Regions from separate parts of the Bacillus aerius genome, predicted to be linked through region 1. Evidence: riboswitches for the same ligand, from Rfam matches in the RefSeq annotation. Region 1 holds a riboswitch; each other region holds the start of a gene.

Region 1 (6,470 bases):
GTGCTTTTTCGATGACATGTTTATCGGTTGAATCAATGACAAAAGGAGCTTTCACTTTTTTCATGGCTTCTTTTAAAAAGCCTTCCATGTCTGCTATCTCATCACGATCAGGGTCTGCTAGACACACATCAATGACGTGAGCGCCATTTTTCACTTGAGCACGAGCAATTTCTGCTGCCTCTTCAAACTTTTGTTCTGCGATGAGCCGTTTGAATTTGCGTGAACCAATGACATTTGTGCGCTCACCAACAAAGAGGGGGCGCATCGCTTCTTCATAAATGAGGGGCTCGATGCCTGATACGGTATGCGGTGATGACTCATGCGACATGCTGCGGGGCTGAAGCGAACGTACTTCATCTGACAATGCCTGAATATGTGCAGGCGTTGTACCGCAGCAGCCACCGACGATATTTAACCAGCCTTCTTTTGCAAAAGCGGCAATTTTTTTAGCAAGCGAAGCAGGGGATTCGTGATATTGCCCTTCTTCATCAGGGAGACCAGCGTTTGGATAGCAGCTGACAGCCGACTTTGAGATGGAGGAGAGTGTACGGATATGGTCTGTCATAAATTCTGGACCAGTTGCACAGTTTAAACCGACGCTGATTGGTTTCATATGCTCAAGTGATATATAAAAGGCTTCAATATCTTGACCGGCAAGGGTGGTGCCCATTGGTTCAATCGTCCCTGACACCATCAGTGGTAGCTCAATACCGGTTGCGTGAAAGGCTTCTTGAATGCCTTTAAATCCAGCTTTGACATTCAGCATGTCTTGACTTGTTTCTAAAAGAAGAGCATCACATTTCCCATCAATCAGGGCGCGGGCTTGTTCTTCATAATTTGCAACGAGCTCTTCAAACGTTGTGCCGCCTGTTACGGATAATGTTTTTGTAGTGGGCCCCATTGCGCCTACAACAAAGCGGGGCCAGTCTGGTGTCGACAAACGGTCTGCTTCACGCTTTGCCAACTGAGCTGCTTTTACGTTCAATTCATAGGCGAGATGGCCAAGTCCATATTCATCGAGAACGAGCTTCGTCGCGCCGAATGTATTTGTTTCGATTAAATCTGCACTTGCTTCAAGATATTGCCGGTGAATCGTGGAGATAATATGAGGGGCTGTGACGTTCAAATATTCGTTACAGCCCTCATACTCTTCTCCGCCGAAATCCTCTGCTGTGAGATCGGCGTTTTGAATCATTGTGCCCATTGCACCGTCAAGGACGAGGATGCGTTTTTTGAGCTGTTCAGTGATAGTTGGCATGGATGTTTGGCTCCTTTTCTTTCTGATGGATGTAAGTTGTCAGTTCTGCTGTTAAATCTGATCGAAGGAAAGGGGTAATTAAATAGATACCATTAAACAATTCGCAGGCTGTATCTAATAAAGAGCGGGCAATCGCTAACCCTTCTGTCCGCTGCTTTTCTTTATCTTCGCCTGCCTTGGCCATAATCTCACGAATCGAGTCAGACAATTTAATGCCGGGAATTTCATGATGAATAAACTCAGCATTTCGGCTGCTTGTTAGCGGCATAATACCGATGTAAATCGGTTTATCCAAATGTCGGCTTTCTTCATGAATCTTCACAAGCTGTTCCTCAGAGTAAACAGGTTGTGAAATAAAATAATCGGCACCGTATTCAATTTTCTTCTCAAGGCGTTTGACCGCTTTATCAATATGACGGACATTTGGATTAAACGCACCAGCCACAGAAAAATTAGTCTTTTTCCCGAGCGGCTTCCCGGAGAAAGATAGTCCCTCGTTAAATTGTTTGATCAGACGGATCAAATCAAAGGAGGTTAAATCATACACAGATGTCGCACCTGGGAAGTCTCCAATTTTAGACGGATCGCCTGTGATGGCTAAAATATCGGTTAGTCCAAGCGTGTCCAGCCCCATTAAGTGGGATTGGAGTCCAATCAAATTGCGATCACGACATGTGATATGGACAAGTGAACGCATATCAAGCTGCTGTTTTAATAAAGCGCCGCATGCCACATTGCTAATACGCGGGGTAGCTAGAGAGTTATCGGCCAGTGTGAGGGCATCAATGCCCGCACTTTTTAATTCGTTCGCTGCGACGAGGAATTTTTCAAAGTTCAGCTTCTTCGGCGGGTCCAGCTCGACGATAATCGAACGTTTTTTCACAGCAAGCTCGTCAAGACCTGGTTCTGTTCGTTGATCTTGGATGGAAATGATTTCTTCTTTTAATACTTTCACTTCTTTTTCGGTGATAGGTGCTAAATCTTTGACCGCCTCAGCCATGGCGCTAATATGCTGAGGGGTTGTTCCGCAGCAGCCTCCAATGATTCGTGCGCCTTGATTTCTAAACTCAAGTGCACTTTTTCGGAAATAATCATTATCTGTATCATAGACGAGTCTGCCTTCTTCAAGGGAGGGGAGACTGCTGTTTGGATAGACAGATAAATGCGAATTTTGCAAAAGTGGAACGCCTTCAAGTGCCTGAATCATATGATAAGGGCCTAATCGGCAGTTAATGCCGACGACATCAGCGCCAAGTGAGGATAATTCAGATAAACCGTCTTTTAGCGGTGTACCGTCCTGTAATACACCTTGCTCATGCATGGAGACGTTCATGACAATCGGAAGCGCAGTTTCTTTGCGAGCAATCTCAAGAACGGCTTTTGCTTCTTCAATATCGTAATATGTTTCAAGCAGTAATCCATCAGGTTCTTCATTTAAAAGGATATAGAGCTGTTCTCTAAAGCTCCGTTTAATCTCGTCTAAAGAGTAGGCATTTTTGTTAAATGTTCGAATGCCGCCGATCGTTCCAAGGACATAAGCTGAGCCAGCGGCTGCTTTGGCAATTTGTACAGCTTTTGTGTTAATGCGTTTTGTTTCTTCCTCTAAGCCATAGCGGGATAGTTTAATATAATTCGCGCCGTATGTGTTCGTTTGAATAATGTCCGCTCCAGCTTGCACATATGCCTCGTGCACTCTTTTGACTTCATCTTCTTTTGATAAATTTAATTCTTCAAAGCAGCGGTCAATGCCATAAGAGTATAAAAGTGTTCCCATTGCTCCATCAGCAATCAGTACGCGATTTTGTAAGTCTTGTAATAGGCCCATTGGTTTCCTCCTTATTTCTATGTAACAAAAAAAGCCTTCTGATAAGAAGAAGACTTTTTGGCTGTATTGAAATTCTTCTCCTTATCTTCCAAGCAGTTGCTTGCTGGATTTAGCACCTTGGTCATAGAAAATAGATTTCTACTACACCGGTTGCTGAGGCTTCACAGGGCCAGTCCCTCTGCCTCTCTTGATAAGAAAGCGATATGAACATGTCAATGAATTGAACTTCCATCAACTGTATCGAAAAAATCGGAAATAATCAATGGAAAATTTGAAATTTATCGAAAATTTATAAATTGGACGTCAATCGGTAAATCTGCCTTGCGCATGAGCGCCATCACTTCTTGTAAATCATCTTTATTTTTTCCTGTCACACGCACTTGGTCATCTTGAAATTGCGACTTTACTTTTAAACCAGATTGTTTAATCAAGGCATTGATCTTTTTGGCATTGTCCTTATCAATCCCGCTAATCAGCTTTGCACGCTGGCGAACGGTTCCACCTAGGGCATGTTCTGTTTTTCCGTAGTCAATGTTTTTAGTCGGTACGTTTCGTTTAATCAGTTTTGTCACAAGGACATCCTTTAGCTGCTCCAGCTTGAAGTCATCATCAGAAATGAGAACGAGTTCTTCTTTTTCTAGTGAAATATCACTTTTACTTCCTTTAAAATCATAACGGTTTTTAATTTCTTTCAGTGCTGCTTGAATGGCGTTTTGCACTTCTGGCAGCTCCACCTTCGATACAATATCAAATGAACTTTCTTTTGCCATCACATATGACCTCCAACTATAGATATTGCGTCTATTTTATCATGCCCATAGGGGAAGAAGAAACTTTATCGAGGAGAGTTCAGATGCATGCGGTATAATTCAAGTACAGTTTGTCCACTTTAGCTAACAGAACTAGAGATGTTCATGATGACAGAAGTATAGTAGAATAAAGTGAATCAAAAGATGAACGAACGCTCTTTTAAGGGCAGATAGGAAGGAAGAGAACATGAGACCAGGTGAGCAACTGACCTTGCAAATAGATAACGAGATGGAATACGGCTACTTTTTAACAGATGGCGAAGATTCTGTTCTTCTACATCGCAGTGAGATGACAGAGGATATTGGAGATCGTGATGAAGTAGAGGTCTACTTATATGTAGATCATGAGGAAAGACTGGCAGCGACGATGAAAATTCCTAAAATCAATGCACATACATACGACTGGGTAGAAGTCGTAGACGTTGTAGAAGATATGGGTGCTTTTGTCGATATAGGTTTGTCAAAGGATGCACTTGTTGCAACTGAACACCTCCCGCCTTTTGAGGAAGCGTGGCCGAAAAAAGGCGACAAACTATACTGTATGCTCAAAGTGACAAGTTACGGGAGAATGTTCGCAAAACCAGCCACTGAAGATGTGATCAGTGAATTATTTACTGAGGCGCCAGAAACGTTAATGAACAAAGAAATTACGGGAACGATTTATCGCTTAATTGCGACAGGTTCTTTTATGCTGACAGATACAGGCGTGCGTGGGTTTATCCACCGCACGGAACGAAAGGAAGAGCCTAGATTAGGATCGACCGTGACAGGACGCGTCATTGCAGTGAAAGAGGACGGAACCGTGAACGTTTCTCTGCTGCCTAGAAAACAGGATGCATTATCTGTCGATGCAGAAGAAATTTTAACTTATATGAGAACGAGAAACGGTGCAATGCCTTACGGGGATAAAAGTGATCCAGAAGATATCCGGGAAAGATTTCAAATGAGCAAAGCAGCCTTCAAACGAGCATTAGGTCATCTGATGAAAAATGATCTTGTTTACCAAAAAGAAGGATGGACATACGAGAAAAAGTGAGCATTTGCTCGCTTTTTTTATTTTTATCTTAAATAATGGTTTTTTTCAGTGAAAAAAGTCATGAAAAAAGCTGAAAATCCTTCACTTTATCATTGAAACAATGCCTCTCAAATCCGATAAATAAGGGGTAAGGATGATAAAAGGAGTGTGTTTTTGGATGAAAGTGAAGATTTCATTACTTCTGATGGCAGCGATGATCATGGTACTCGCCTCATGCAGCAATCAGCAGGGAGGACCACCGATATCAAATGCGAAGCATATTGGTGTCATGCTGACGGATGATGGTCTTGGTGATCAATCATTTAACGATTCATCATTTAAAGGATTAGAAAAAGCACGTGATGAGCTTGGCATTGAATTCGATTATAGAGAAATTGCAGAAACCGATACATATGAAAAAGGGCTGACCGAGCTTGTGAAAGATGGAAATGACCTGATCATCGGTGTAGGTTTCAGTATGCAAGAAGACTTAGAAAAGGTAGCGAAAAAATATCCGAAAAAGCAATTTTTACTCATTGATGCTGTGTCTGAACTGAAAAATGTCACATCAGTGACTTTTAAAGAAGAGCAGGGCAGCTATCTAGCGGGAGCACTTGCTGCCATGACAACAAAAAGTGATGTCATTGGTTTTGTGGGCGGAGTCGATGCAGAGGTGATCCACCGATTTGAACAAGGCTATCAAAAAGGCGCAAAATCTGTGAATCCGAAAATCAAGGTCGTATCCACGTATGCTGGCACATTTAGTGATGCAGGTAAAGGCAGTAAAATAGCGAAAGACATGATCAAAAAGAAAGCAGATGTTTTATATGCTGCAGCCGGTTATACGGGTGTTGGTGTATTAAAAGAAGCGCAAACGCAAGGCAAATATGCAATTGGCGTGGACAGCGATCAGTATTATACAGCTGAAAAAGCCGTTATTTCGTCTATGGTCAAAAAAGTAGATGAAGTCGTCTATCAATTCAGCGAACAGCTCGTTAAAAGCAGCAAAATCAAAAGCGGGCATATCGTCTATGACTTAAGTAATGACGGAATCGATATGGCAAGAATCCGGGTGCTCAAAGATGCTGAGAAATTGACCAAAAAATTAAATGGACTGAAGCAGACACTTCTGAAAGAAGAGGGGGCAGCATCATGAGCTTACGCATCAAAATTTTGCTCAACTCACTCATTTCACTTCTTTTAGCGGTTGGCGTAATTGCCTTTATTATTGTGAGCATGACAAAGATTCAGTCATCAAGCGAAACAGAAGTTCAAACCTTACTAAACGTACAAAAAACGAAGGCCAGCTTTGAAAGTGTCGAACAAGCCATGACCAATTATTCCATGACCCTTTCAGATGAACAGCTAGAGGTCGTTCAAAGCGATATATCGACAGCGAAAAAACAGCTGCAAACGTTAAACAAAAACGCAGGAAATATGAACAAAGAAGCCCTAACACGGTTAAATTCAAAGTTTGACACATGGACGCAAGAAGCAAACAATGCCATTGGTGAAAAAAATGCCTCTGATGCCAGACGAGTGGCTGCCAGAATTGACGGTGTT
Region 2 (6,470 bases), 2.4 Mb from region 1:
GTGCGATTTTTGCGCTCTTGTTCACAGGTGTTTGGATTGGCACTTCTACACAAAAAGGCAGCCCGTCTGCACAATCGCAAGGTGACGGTACGATCATTCAAAAGAGAGATCGAGGCACCAACCCTTAATAAGACTGAAAAGAGTAGCTGCCCTTCAAAACAGCTACTCTTTTTATTGGTTAATCAATTTCTCGTTTGATATTTTGCATTTTTTCATCTAAGTAGTGAGCGATATCTGCCGCTTCCTTTAGTTCATCGGTGAGCTGATGAGGAACATCGTTTTGCAGTTTATAATAGATTTTATGTTCGAGACTCGCCCAGAAATCCATCGCAATGGTCCGCACCTGAATTTCAACCTTCACATGCTCCACACGATTCGTTAAGTAAACAGGAATCTCAACAATTAAATGAAGACTTCGATAGCCATTTGGTTTCGGATGCTGAATGTAATCCTTCACTTCAAGAATCTTTAAATCCTCTCTTTGCCTCAGAACATCAATAATGTTATAGATATCTTGAATAAACGAACAGATGATGCGGACACCAGCGATATCATGTATGTACTCCTTGGCACATTGTGTGGTGATGTCACATCCTTTTCTCGCTAGTTTATTCACGATACTTTCAAAGGATTTGATCCGTGATTTTGTATGCTCTATTGGGTTGTGCCCATGGATTAAATTATATTCCTGACTAATAATCGAAAACTTTGTATCCATTTCATCTAATGCAAATTTATATACTAATAATTCATTTTTCCAGTCTTCCATGACACTTTTCAAATCTTCTACATGAGTTGCTGACATATTCATTTCTTTTTGTCATCTCCTTTTGGCAAACAGCTGTTACACTGCTTTCCGTTTACTAGACGAAGAGAGGACACAAATGGTTTTAAAAAAGTACATCTTAGCCACGCTGTTTGTAATAAGTCAGCGCGAGTGCCAGTGCAAGCACTGATCCTTTCACGATATCCATTGCATAATACGGGACAGACATCATCACAAGTCCATTTTGCAAAATACCGATGAGCACCGCACCAATAAATGTACCGAATGCGTTTGGTTTACCTGCTCCCATGACTGAAAACCCAATAAAAGCAGCAGCTACCCCATCCATTAAATATGGCGTTCCTGCGTTAATTTCTGCTGTCATCACCCTTGATGCCAGCACGATACCACCGATCGCCGCAAATAAAGCAGACAACAAATATGCTGCGATTTTGTATTTGTTCACATGAATACCAGATAATCGAGCGGCTTCTTTATTTCCACCAATGATATACATCAATCGCCCATGCTTTGTGTAAGTCATAAAAACATGTGCAAAAAGCACAATGGCCGCCATAATCAAAATGATATAGGGGACCTGCCCAATCTTGCTGAAAAAGGCAGGGATGGTGCCAGTTGAAAAAGTGCCATCAGGCAACACCATATTTTCAGAAATGGTCGCACCTTTCGTATAGGTTTGTGCCAGCCCTTGAATGATAAACATCATGGCAAGTGTCATGAGCATATCTGGAATCTTCATTTTGACAATCATCCAAGCATTCAGCAAACCGACAATAAGAGAAGCCGCCAGCGCAGAAAGGATCGCAATGAGTGGGTTTTGCGAGAACCATACAAACATGGAGATCACAATTGCATTTGATAACGTAGCAACTGAGCCTACAGATAAATCAAAGCCGTTCACTGCTAGGGAGATCGTCAGCCCTACCGCAATGATGGTTACAATCGAGATCGATCGTAAAATATTGATGATATTTCCTGACTGTAAAAATGCCGGATTGGCTGCCGCAAAGACAACAATCAATACGACAATCGTTAAGATGGTGCCATATTGATAAAAGAAATCAAACAGATGAAAGGATGGCCGCTGTTTCTTGATTTGTTGAACTGGGGCTGAAACTTGTCGTTCACTCATGATTGTCCTCCTGTTGAATGATATAAAAGCTCTTCTTCAGTCATTGGTGCCGTCATTTCCCGGGCAATGCTGCCATCATATAAGACGTATACTCGGTCGGCAATTCCTGCAATTTCTGAAAGCTCACTTGAAGCATAAATAACCGCTTTTCCTCTTGCAGCTAGTTCTGCAATGAGGGAGAAAATGTCCTTTTTGGCTCCAACGTCTACACCTTTGGTTGGTTCATCAAAGAGATAGACATCCGCCTCAGCCAACAGCCATTTTCCAATCGCAATCTTTTGCTGATTTCCACCAGATAGATGCTTCACCTTCGCTTCAAGAGAAGGTGTCTTGACGCCAAGCCGCTTGACGATTCCATCTGCTGCCTTCCGTTCCTTAGAACGATGTAAGAAGCTGAACGGCCGTGTAAACGAACGTAGACTTGCAGCTGTTACGTTCCATCCAACAGTTTCTTCTGTTAGAATCCCTTCTTTTCTCCGTTCCTCAGGCACAAGGGCAATACCCGCTCTCACAGCGTGATGAGGCGACTTGATATGAATGGTTTGACCATGCAGCTGCACAGTGCCTGACTTTTTTTCTGAGGCGCCGAATAGGGCTTTGCACAATTCTGTTTTACCAGCACCGACTAGTCCTGCAATCCCGAGAATTTCTCCTTTTTTCACATGAAGATGAATGTTGTTTAATTTATGTTGGTCATGCAACTCTTTCACATCAAGCACAATCGGTGCATCCTCAAGCGTTGTACGAGATGGGAATTGATCCTCTAATGGCGCGCCAAGCATTTCTTCAATGACCTGCTTTGGATCGGTTTCTTTAATGAGGTGCGCCGCCACATCAGTTCCATTCTTCATCACAGTCAGTTCATCACAGATGTTGAAAATCTCCGGCATGCGATGCGAGATAAAAATGATGCCTGTGCCGTTCTTTTTCAATTGATGAATCATTGAGAATAACTTGCTTGTTTCTGCATGACTAAGTGGAGCGGTTGGTTCATCTAAAATTAAAATGCTGCATTTGATCGACACAGCCTTGGCAATGAGCACCATTTGTTTTTCTGCCAGTGTCAAATCACTCACAAGACGCTTCGTTGAGATGTCAATGTCCATCTCTTGTAACAGCTGTGCTGCCTTGCGGTGAATCTCTTTCCAACGGACGAATGGTTTTTTCTCCATTTCATGGATCATCATATTTTCGCCAACACTTAAATATGGCACTAGAGCTGTATCCACTTCTTGATGGACGGTCTGCACACCGTATGAGGCCGCATCCTTCGGTGTATGAATGGTCGCCGCCTCGCCATTGATGTGGATGGTTCCTTCAAAATGTGAATGAGCACCAGAGAGAACTTTCATTAACGTTGACTTCCCAGCGCCGTTCGCCCCAATCAGGGCATGGACTGTGCCTTTTTTTAATGTGAAATTTGCTTGATCTAACGCTTTGACTCCTGGGAATTCAATCGAAATGTTTTTCATATGAACAAGCGGCGTTGTCATAGGTGTCCTCCTTCTCTCCTGATCGTCAATTGAAAAACGAAACACCCTCTATGAAAAGAGAGTGCACGTAGTTTATTTTGCATAATGCTTCCTCAAGGTCTTCATCCAGTCTTCTTCAAAAGCAGTCGATGATCCGAATCCTTTTACTTCATCTGCAAGATTGACCATATTGATGGCCTTTCCTGCATCCTGAAGCTGCTTTTGTGAAATGAGAGAGGCCTCAAGGTCATAGGAAGATGGCGTTTTCTCGCCAGCTAGTTTCTTCGCAAGAATCCTTACGTCGATTGCGCCAATGAGCTTCGGATCGACAGCGGCAGTGTACTTCCAAGGACTGTCTTTCGCAGTCATTTCTTGCAGATCGGCATTAGACACATCAATACCGTATATTTTCACTTCGGTTCTTCCTGCTTCTTTTAAAGCTCTTGCGGCACCAATCGCAAATGCATCCCACGTGGCAAAAATCGCATCCAGTTTACCCTTTGGATATTTATTTAGCATAGCCGCAACCGCATTTTGTGTTTGAACTGATGTATCAGAGGCCGCAACGCCAAATCGGTCAAGTTCCTTGATTCCTGTATGCTGTTTGAGCGTTTCTTGGTACACCTTGTTTCGTCTCACCATTGGAGGGAATCCGTCTACCCAAAGATACGCAATATTTGCTTTCCCTTTAAAATCAGCCACGAGTGCATCTAATGATTTTTCTGCTAATTGCTCGTCATCTTGAGACGTCACTGTGACCCCTTTGATGTCCTTCAGCTTCGGATTTGAATCAAACGCCACAACTGGAATGCCCTTCGCTGTGATCTTCTTCACATCAGCGACTGTCGCCTCATCATCCCCATGAGAGATGATAAAGCCATCATAGTTTTCTTCTAGTGCTTGAGAAATGGCATCATGAAACTTCGCCGTATCACCATTTGCCGTGTAGACATCTACTGTAAAGCCTAGCGCTTCACCTTCTGCCTTCGTTCCTGCTAAAAACTGAGCAGTATGATCGTCCCCGCCAATTTTACGGATGACTTTAATTTTTGCTCCCTGTCCTTTTGCAAATCGCTTCGGGACATTGTCAAAGGAGACCTTTTCGTTTGCATTAGCCTTTGAGCCTGCGCTTGATCCCGTACCGCAACCAGATAATAGCACGGTCAGGACCGTCAATAATACAAGAGATGATGTCCAATATTTACGTTTCATTGCTGTTCCTCCTCAAGTTGTTTTATTTTTCACATCGGAAAACTAGGTAAAGAAGTGGAAATATGCCTGTGAACCCAGTCTTTTGATTCTAAAAAAAGAGATCAAAAAAAGCCTCTCTTGATAAAGAGAGGCTTGATCACCGTTGCATGAAACATGTATCGGGAAGTCTTCCTCTCTTATCTGTCAAAGCTGTAACAGCTTTGCAGGAATTAGCACCAATTTCTTAAATAGAAACGGTTGCTGGGCGTCATAGGGCCAGTCCCTCTGCCTCTCTTGATAAGAGATCCGTTATGAAATTTGTTTTAGTTGAAATGTCTTCTTTACTTTAATGTGATGTCTCATCAATGTCAATGACTTTTTTGAAAATTTCTAAAATGATCACTTGCACCGAATACCTTGTTTAACTGCCGATGATTTTCTTAGCAGGTGATGATGCCTTAAGACGGAAATCATATTTTTTCTCATTCACAAATTGGGGATTAAGGTGTGCTGATCCTTTATCTTGACCGCTTTTCGAGCGATACGTTTTGTAGCCTTCCAGCCATTTCCCGCGCCATACCCATTGTGAGGCTTTTGCACCTTTGCGGTCATCGTAGACATTCTTTTGGAATGTATTCTTCTTGTTCACTTCGTAGAGATTCACGACTAAGTAATGCGAAGCACTGGCTGTCATGATATTATTCGTGATTCGATTGTTCACCGATTGATATTGCATGAGCAATTGACCGCCTTCTAAGCCGGCTGTGTCATTTTTGTACAAAATGTTATGGGAGATGGTCGTGTTTGTGGTTCCGCCCCGCTTCTTGTCATAGCCGCCAATGGAGATGCCTGTATAACGATTTAAATATACTTGATTGTGCTCAATGCGAATGCGTTCGGCCATCTTCCCTTTATGTTCACTTGTGACCTCAATCCCAAGGTCATTATGATGGCTGATGTTATGATCAATCACGATGTCTTTCCCGCCATCCACATAGATTCCTCCTGCGGAGATGTCCTTGCCGTACGCTGGATTCCCAACACTCGTAATCTCATAAACTTTGTTTCTAGATACGACACCATTTCGCACTTGATCATACTTTTTAGAAGGTGCGACATTCTCAAAACCAATTAAATCAATCCCGATATTGTCCGTATGCCGGACTGTATTATGTGTCACGCGGAAATTTTTCACGTTTCCGTTTAGCACAAGGGCTTCACTAAAACCCAACTTTAACTTTTCCACAGTGTTTCCTTTGATTTCGATGTCTTCAATGGCTGCAGGTGCTTTCGTTCCATAGACCGCAATGCCATGAGCATTCCCATTTTGATGTGTCGTCTGAATGTCGTACACACGGTTGTTAAGCAGTTTGACGCCTTTGCCGCTTCCTGTGATGAATATACCAATGGGTGTCACATCTTCTTGATTCGTTTTAATATGACCGACTGTCAAACCTTTCAGGGTGATATAGCTTTTTTGATCAATCTTCACAAGACCACCGTCTGCTTGATTTCCTTTAAGAGATGCTCCGCTAATGACAGGCTTCTCTTTTCCATACGCTTGAAAAACAACTGGTGCTTTCTTTGTTCCAGAATGGCGGACAATCAATCTCTCTTTGTATGTACCGCCTCTCATATAAACTGTTGTCCCAGCTTTCGCGATACTTGCCGCTTTTTTCAGCGTACGGAAAGGCTTTTGCTTTGTCCCTGGATGTTTGTCGTTCCCATTTGCTGCGACGTAATAGGCAGTACCTTGCTTCGCACCAGCCTCCTCCGTCATCGCTTGACAGCCAAAACTAATGGCGGTCATCAATAAAATCAATAAGGCGCCTGATATCATTCGTTTCATCTCGTTGTTTGCTCCCTTCCACTCTCTTCTACCTTTATC
Region 3 (6,470 bases), 210 kb from region 1:
CGTTCCAATTTTATTTGCTGTATCACCGTTTCTAGCGATTCGATCTGCACCAACAATAACGGCAGAAATTTGTTTTTCTTTCATCGTATGGGCTGCCATATTATCCGTGATAAGCGTCACATCTACGCCGCCCTGCATCAATTCCCATGTCGTCAGACGAGCGCCTTGAAGGACAGGACGTGTTTCACATGCGTAAATGTGAAGATCGAGGTTTTTCTTTTTCGCTAAATAAAAGGGTGCAAGCGCTGTTCCGTAACGGCTTGTGGCAATGGAGCCTGCGTTACAAATGGTCATAATTCGATCACCAGATTTAAAGAGCTGAAGAGCATTTTGACCGATTTGCCGACATGTTTCTTCATCTTCGATTTGAATTTGAATGGCTTCATGGACAAGATCAGTTTTGGCTGCATTCACCGAAGCAGCACGCTCAATGCGCTGATAAAGCCGGTCTAATGCCCAGGCAAGATTCACAGCGGTTGGACGAGCACTGTTTAAATATTCTTTCAGGCGAGCGACTTCTCGCTTAAAGAGATCAATGTCTTCTGTATCAATCTCTTGTGCACTGAGTGCGAGCCCAAAAGCCGCTGTAATGCCAATAGCAGGTGCTCCGCGCACTTTTAGCGTCACAATGGCATCATACACATCTTCTTTTGTATATAAATGCTCAAACACGGTTTCAGCGGGTAATTTTTGCTGATTCAAAATGTTGATACGGTTTTCTTCCCATTCGACGGAACGGGGAACTTCAAATTCTTTAGACAAAACTCGTCACTCCTTTACAGTTTGCTGGAATAATGCGACGAGGTCAGACGCTGTTTCCACTGCTTGATATTGTTTGATCAATGTTTTTCCTAGTGTAAGTGCTGCTTTTTTCTGCTGAAGCCTTCTAGAATGTGATGGAATCGCATCGAGATCAGCCGCATGCGCAAGACCGATGGTTCGGCGAACAAGCTCACAGCCAGCAAAGCCGGTGGCTTCTTTTAAAATACGGTCAAACGTTGTTTCTAAAAAGCTGTCCGATACACTAAACGCTTCAATACTGTCTTCTTTCCATGCTTTTGTGAACACTTCTTTGAATGTTGCCCACACATTGACGACATGATCAAAAAGGTGCTGCTGATCCTGTTCATTCTCATGAGATAAAGCATTTATGAACAGATTGGCAATAAAGTGACCGATATCGAATCCGAAAGGACCGTAAAAAGCGAACTCTGGATCAATGATTTTCGTTTCCGTTTCGTTTGCAAAAATACTGCCTGTATGAAGATCTCCATGTACCAGTGTTTCAGCAGAGGTTAAGAAGATCCGTTTCAATTCGGCTGCTTTTGCTTGCAGTTCAAGATCAGCCCATAGGGCTTGTGCCTCTTCTCTTAATTCCTCTTCGAAGTCATTCGTTTCGCTGTCAAAGAAAGGATCTGTGAAGACGAGTTTTTCTGTAATGTCACAAAGATCAGGGTTCGTAAACTGTTTCACGAATTGTTTTTTGATTTTAGGATTTGTGGCAAAGTCAGACGTGTAAAATAGTGTTTTGCCTAAAAATTCTCCGACATGATCTGATAAATACGGGTATTGTTTTCCGGCAATTAGCCCTTTTCTGACGATTTCGAGGTGTGATAGATCCTCCATTGCCGTCACTGCAAGAGCTGTATCCGAATAATAGACGGCTGGTACGAGATGAGGTGCATACTCTGACTGCTTGATGAGTGCTGCACTTTCAATTCTTGCACGATCTAATGTCAGCGGCCAGCTTTCTCCAACGACTTTTGCGTAAGGAAGGGCCTGCTTGATAATCAGTCCTTTTGCTTGTTTGTGATCATAAATATGAAAGACGTAATTTAAATTTCCGTCACCGATTTCAGTGCATGTTAAATGACTGCTCTCCTGAATCAATCCAAGTCTAATGGCAAGTGCAACTGCCGAACTTTCTGTTAATTCTTCATATGATGCCGTAAGTGTAACCAATTGCTTCCCTCCAAATCATATAAAAAAGCCTCTTTCTCCTGAGAGAAAGAGGCTTGATGGCGTGTATGCTCGAAGCCTCTCTTATCTCTCAGCACATACGTCTGATGGAATTAGCACCGTGCCCTATAAGACAATGAATTGTCTTGGCGCTGTTCTTGCTGCGCCCCACTTCACAGTGGTATTAACGGTCGGTTGCTGTTGGGGTCAAAAGGCCAAATCCCTCGCCCAACTCTCGATAAGAGAAATCAATATGTAATTGTTTCATGTCTGCTTGCATTTCTTAATTCTAGATATTATCAGAGCTGCAGTTCACATGTCAATCTTTTTTCAAAATTGCTTTACAATTCATAAAACAATCCATTACAGTGATTGTATTGTCATGTAACTTGAATAGAAGGTGAAAAAATGGAATTCCAGCAATCGGATGTATTGAAACATTTACCGAAACAATTTTTTGCGTCGCTTGTACAAAAAGTACAGAAAAAAGTGCAGGAAGGGGCAGATGTGATTAATTTAGGTCAAGGAAATCCTGATCAGCCCACTCCTCCACATATTGTGAAAGCGATGCAGGAAGCGGTAGCAAAACCTGAAAATCATCAATACTCCTCATTCCGCGGGACAGCGAAACTAAAAAAAGCTGCAGCTACTTTTTATGAAAGAGAATATGGTGTCACGCTTGACCCAAAGACAGAGATTGCCATCTTATTTGGAGGGAAAGCGGGACTAGTCGAATTGCCGCAATGTTTACTGAATCCAGGTGATACGCTGCTTGTTCCAGATCCGGGCTATCCTGATTACTGGTCAGGCGCTGTGCTTGCCGGAGCTCGCATGGTCACAATGCCTCTTCTTGAACAAAATGATTTTTTACCTGACTACCACCAATTGTCAGAGCAGGATAAGAATCAAGCAAAATTGATGTACTTAAATTACCCAAATAATCCGACTGGTGCGACTGCAACCCGGACATTTTTTGAAGATACTGTTGCGTTTGCGAGTGCAAATAAGATGTGTGTTGTCCATGATTTTGCATATGGCGGCATAGGATTTGACGGCGAAAAGCCCCTTAGTTTCCTGCAAATAGACGGAGCAAAAGAGACAGGTATTGAAATCTATACATTGTCCAAAACGTATAATATGGCTGGTTGGAGAGTCGGTTTTGCAGCAGGGAATGCCTCTGTTATCGAAGCCATTGAGCTTTATCAGGATCACCTGTTTGTGTCACTGTTTAAAGCAACTCAAGATGCAGCAGCAGAAGCACTTTTAAGCGATCAAACGTGCGTACAAGTACAAAATGATCGGTACGAAAAAAGACGAAACACTTGGATTGCTGCATGCAAAGAGATTGGCTGGGACGTCAGTGCGCCAAAGGGCTCGTTTTTTGCTTGGTTAAAGGTGCCTGAAGGGTATACATCTGAAACTTTTTCGGATGTATTATTAGAAAAAGCACATGTTGTTGTGGCACCAGGGAATGGCTTTGGTGCTCACGGTGAAGGCTACGTCAGAGTCGGCCTTTTAACAAGTGAGGAGCGGCTAAAGGAAGCCGCTGATCGTATCGCTGCCTTGCAGTTATTTGAAAAAAAGCCATTGACAACGTAAAAAAATGGTGCGATAATTCAGGCAATATTTAAGAAAATTGAATATTCTTATCAAGAGTAGGCAGAGGGACTAGCCCAATGAAGCCCGGCAACCGACTTCCATGAAGCACGGTGCTAATTCTTGCAGCAAGCGCTGAGAGATAAGATTCGGATGAATGAGACGAAACCTCTTTAACGCGCTGATCAAGCACTTAAAGAGGTTTTTTTATTGACCATATACAGGACGCAATCGAAAGGGGATTCCTAGTGAGTGAACTACTGGCAACATACGTACTAACACATCGAGAGGATGAACAAATAGACCGAAAAGCAGAGCAGATCGCACTTGGGTTAACGGTCGGGTCATGGACGGACTTGCCGCAGCTCAAAAAGGAGCAGCTAAAAAAACATAAAGGCCGTGTGGTGAGCGTAAAAGAACAGTCCTCCGCAAATGGTGGTCTGTATCAATCAGAGGTGACCATTGCTTATCCTGAGGCGAACTTTTCAGCTGATATACCAGCGGTGTTGACGACGATTTTTGGAAAGCTTTCACTGGATGGGAAAGTAAAGCTCGTCGATATCGAATTTTCGGAAAGGTTTAAAAGCTGTCTGCCAGGACCGGTATTTGGCATTGAGGGGATACGAAAGAAAGTAGGCGTGTTTGATCGGCCGCTATTGATGAGTATATTTAAAGGCGTGATCGGCCGTGATATGGAGGATTTAAAAAAGCAGCTCCGCTTACAGGCTTTAGGTGGAGTAGACTTCATCAAAGATGATGAGATTTTATTTGAAAGCCCATTAGCCCCTTTTGAAGATCGAATCATGGAAGGAAAAAAGATATTAAAAGAAACATATGAAGAGACAGGACATCGCACGCTTTATGCTGTTAATTTAACTGGTAGAACTTTTGATTTGAAAGATCGAGCAAGAAAGGCAGCCGAACTCGGGGCTGATGCGCTTTTATTCAACGTTTTTGCCTATGGACTTGATGTCATGCAAAGCTTGGCTGAAGATCCAGAGATCCCATTGCCGATCATGGCACATCCGGCAGTGAGCGGTGCAATGACATCATCTCCAGACTATGGATTCTCGCATTCTCTTCTTTTAGGCAAATTAAATCGATATGCTGGCTCTGATTTAAGTCTTTTTCCCTCTCCTTATGGATCAGTCGCCCTTCCGAAAAAAGATGCCATTGGCATTTTCGAAGCATGTGTGAAAGAGGATACAGTTCAACAAACATTTCCTGTCCCTTCAGCAGGCATTCACCCGGGAATGGTGCCGATCTTAATCAAAGATTTTGGACTTGATCATGTCATTAATGCAGGCGGGGGAATTCACGGACATCCGCGGGGAGCAACTGGAGGAGGGAAAGCCTTTCGTTCGATCATTGATGCGGTGGTCAAAAAAGAGTCTATCGAAGAAAAAGCATCAACTTGTCAAGACTTACAAGCAGCACTTGATCTTTGGGGAAGGGTAGCAGAATAAATGAAAAAACCAATTGTATGTTGTGATTTTGATGGCACGATTACGAAAAATGATAATATCATTCGCATCATGAAGCAGTTTGCTCCAAAAGAATGGACGAAATGGAAGGATGGTGTTCTAGCAAAAGAGATCACGATCCAAGAAGGCGTCGGGCAGATGTTTCAGTTACTGACGAGTGATCAGAAAGAAGCCATTCGGTCATTTATTTTAGAGGATACAGAGATTCGTGAAGGATTTGAACAGTTTGTCGATGATGTCAAAAAAGCAGACATTCCTTTCTATGTACTCAGCGGCGGTATGGACTTTTTTGTCTATCCTATCCTTGAAGGGATTGTCGAACAAGAGAATATTTATTGTAACCATGCATCATTTAAAGAAGACCATATTCAAATTGAATGGCCGTATGCCTGTGATTCAGAATGCCAAAATGGCTGTGGCTGCTGCAAGCCTTCCATTATTCGAGAACTGACGCAGGAAGATGACTTTATTATCATGATTGGTGATTCAGTGACTGATATTGAGGCAGCGAAACATGCGGATCTCACGTTTGCGCGTGATTATTTACTGAACGAATGTAAAGAGCTAGGGCTCGTACATAAAGAGTATGAAACATTTGTTGATCTAAAAGCGCAATTTGATCAAATAAAGGAAGTGAAGGAATGGCAGACGAGAAGAGTAAACGCTGGAAGGAACTAGCAGACATCAAACGTGAATTGGCACAAAGAGACTGGTTTTACGGAACGAGCGGCAATTTATCGATAAAAGTGTCGGATGATCCCATCACGTTTTTGGTGACGGCAAGCGGCAAAGATAAAAGAAAAGAAACCGACGAAGATTTTGTTCTTGTTGATGCAGCAGGCCAGCCGGTTCATCCGAATGAGCCGCTCAGGCCATCAGCTGAAACACTGCTTCACACATACGTTTATGAGCGGACGAAAGCAGGATGTTGTCTTCACGTCCACACGATCGATAACAATGTCATTTCTGAGCTGTATGGCGATAAAGGAGAAGTTCGTTTTAAAGGTAACGAAATCATTAAAGCGCTTGGTTATTGGGAAGAGGATGCAGAAGTTGCTGTTCCTATTATTGAAAACCCAGCTCATATTCCGCACCTTGCAGAGCAATTTGCAGTGCACCTGACGGACGATGCTGGTGCTGTACTCATTCGTAATCATGGCATCACCGTTTGGGGGAAAAGCGCATTTGAAGCCAAACGAGTCTTAGAGGCTTATGAATTTTTATTTACCTATCATTTGAAAGTAGCGCTTTATCAAAAGCAGCTTGTTAAATAAAAAGGAGGAAACACACATGGCGACCATTTACATTCATAATGAAGAGAACACGTTACTTGAGAACGAACAAGAGGTCCAGGCGTATTTAGAACAGCAAGGGGTCATTTATGAACATTGGGATATTGAAAAACTACCAAAACAGTTATCTGAAAAGTAC

Evidence for each region. Region 1 has a riboswitch for S-adenosylmethionine ahead of M2353_RS05525 (bifunctional homocysteine S-methyltransferase/methylenetetrahydrofolate reductase). Riboswitches for the same ligand answer to the same signal wherever they lie in the genome.
Region 2: it holds a riboswitch for S-adenosylmethionine, as region 1 does, so the genes downstream of both, M2353_RS18310 (sugar ABC transporter substrate-binding protein) here and M2353_RS05525 (bifunctional homocysteine S-methyltransferase/methylenetetrahydrofolate reductase) in region 1, are expected to answer to the same signal.
Region 3: it holds a riboswitch for S-adenosylmethionine, as region 1 does, so the genes downstream of both, mtnW (2,3-diketo-5-methylthiopentyl-1-phosphate enolase) here and M2353_RS05525 (bifunctional homocysteine S-methyltransferase/methylenetetrahydrofolate reductase) in region 1, are expected to answer to the same signal.

What each region holds. Positions count from the first base shown of each region.
Region 1 covers NZ_JARYHO010000001.1:1,090,323-1,096,792, forward strand. Annotated here, with positions in the region: gene metH (methionine synthase) at 1-1,258, opposite strand, end outside; gene M2353_RS05525 (bifunctional homocysteine S-methyltransferase/methylenetetrahydrofolate reductase) at 1,242-3,083, opposite strand; SAM riboswitch class I at 3,162-3,280, opposite strand; gene M2353_RS05530 (YajQ family cyclic di-GMP-binding protein) at 3,362-3,853, opposite strand; gene M2353_RS05535 (CvfB family protein) at 4,080-4,928, shown strand; gene M2353_RS05540 (BMP family lipoprotein) at 5,086-6,063, shown strand; gene M2353_RS05545 (methyl-accepting chemotaxis protein) at 6,060-6,470, shown strand, end outside.
Region 2 covers NZ_JARYHO010000001.1:3,517,728-3,524,197, forward strand. Annotated here, with positions in the region: gene M2353_RS18290 (hypothetical protein) at 1-128, shown strand, start outside; gene ywaC (GTP pyrophosphokinase YwaC) at 179-811, opposite strand; gene M2353_RS18300 (ABC transporter permease) at 906-1,919, opposite strand; gene M2353_RS18305 (sugar ABC transporter ATP-binding protein) at 1,916-3,412, opposite strand; gene M2353_RS18310 (sugar ABC transporter substrate-binding protein) at 3,485-4,603, opposite strand; SAM riboswitch class I at 4,777-4,886, opposite strand; gene M2353_RS18315 (right-handed parallel beta-helix repeat-containing protein) at 5,004-6,431, opposite strand.
Region 3 covers NZ_JARYHO010000001.1:1,299,179-1,305,648, forward strand. Annotated here, with positions in the region: gene mtnA (S-methyl-5-thioribose-1-phosphate isomerase) at 1-762, opposite strand, end outside; gene mtnK (S-methyl-5-thioribose kinase) at 769-1,962, opposite strand; gene M2353_RS06715 (pyridoxal phosphate-dependent aminotransferase) at 2,368-3,558, shown strand; SAM riboswitch class I at 3,603-3,704, shown strand; gene mtnW (2,3-diketo-5-methylthiopentyl-1-phosphate enolase) at 3,804-5,021, shown strand; gene M2353_RS06725 (2-hydroxy-3-keto-5-methylthiopentenyl-1-phosphate phosphatase) at 5,022-5,717, shown strand; gene M2353_RS06730 (methylthioribulose 1-phosphate dehydratase) at 5,681-6,313, shown strand; gene M2353_RS06735 (1,2-dihydroxy-3-keto-5-methylthiopentene dioxygenase) at 6,330-6,470, shown strand, end outside.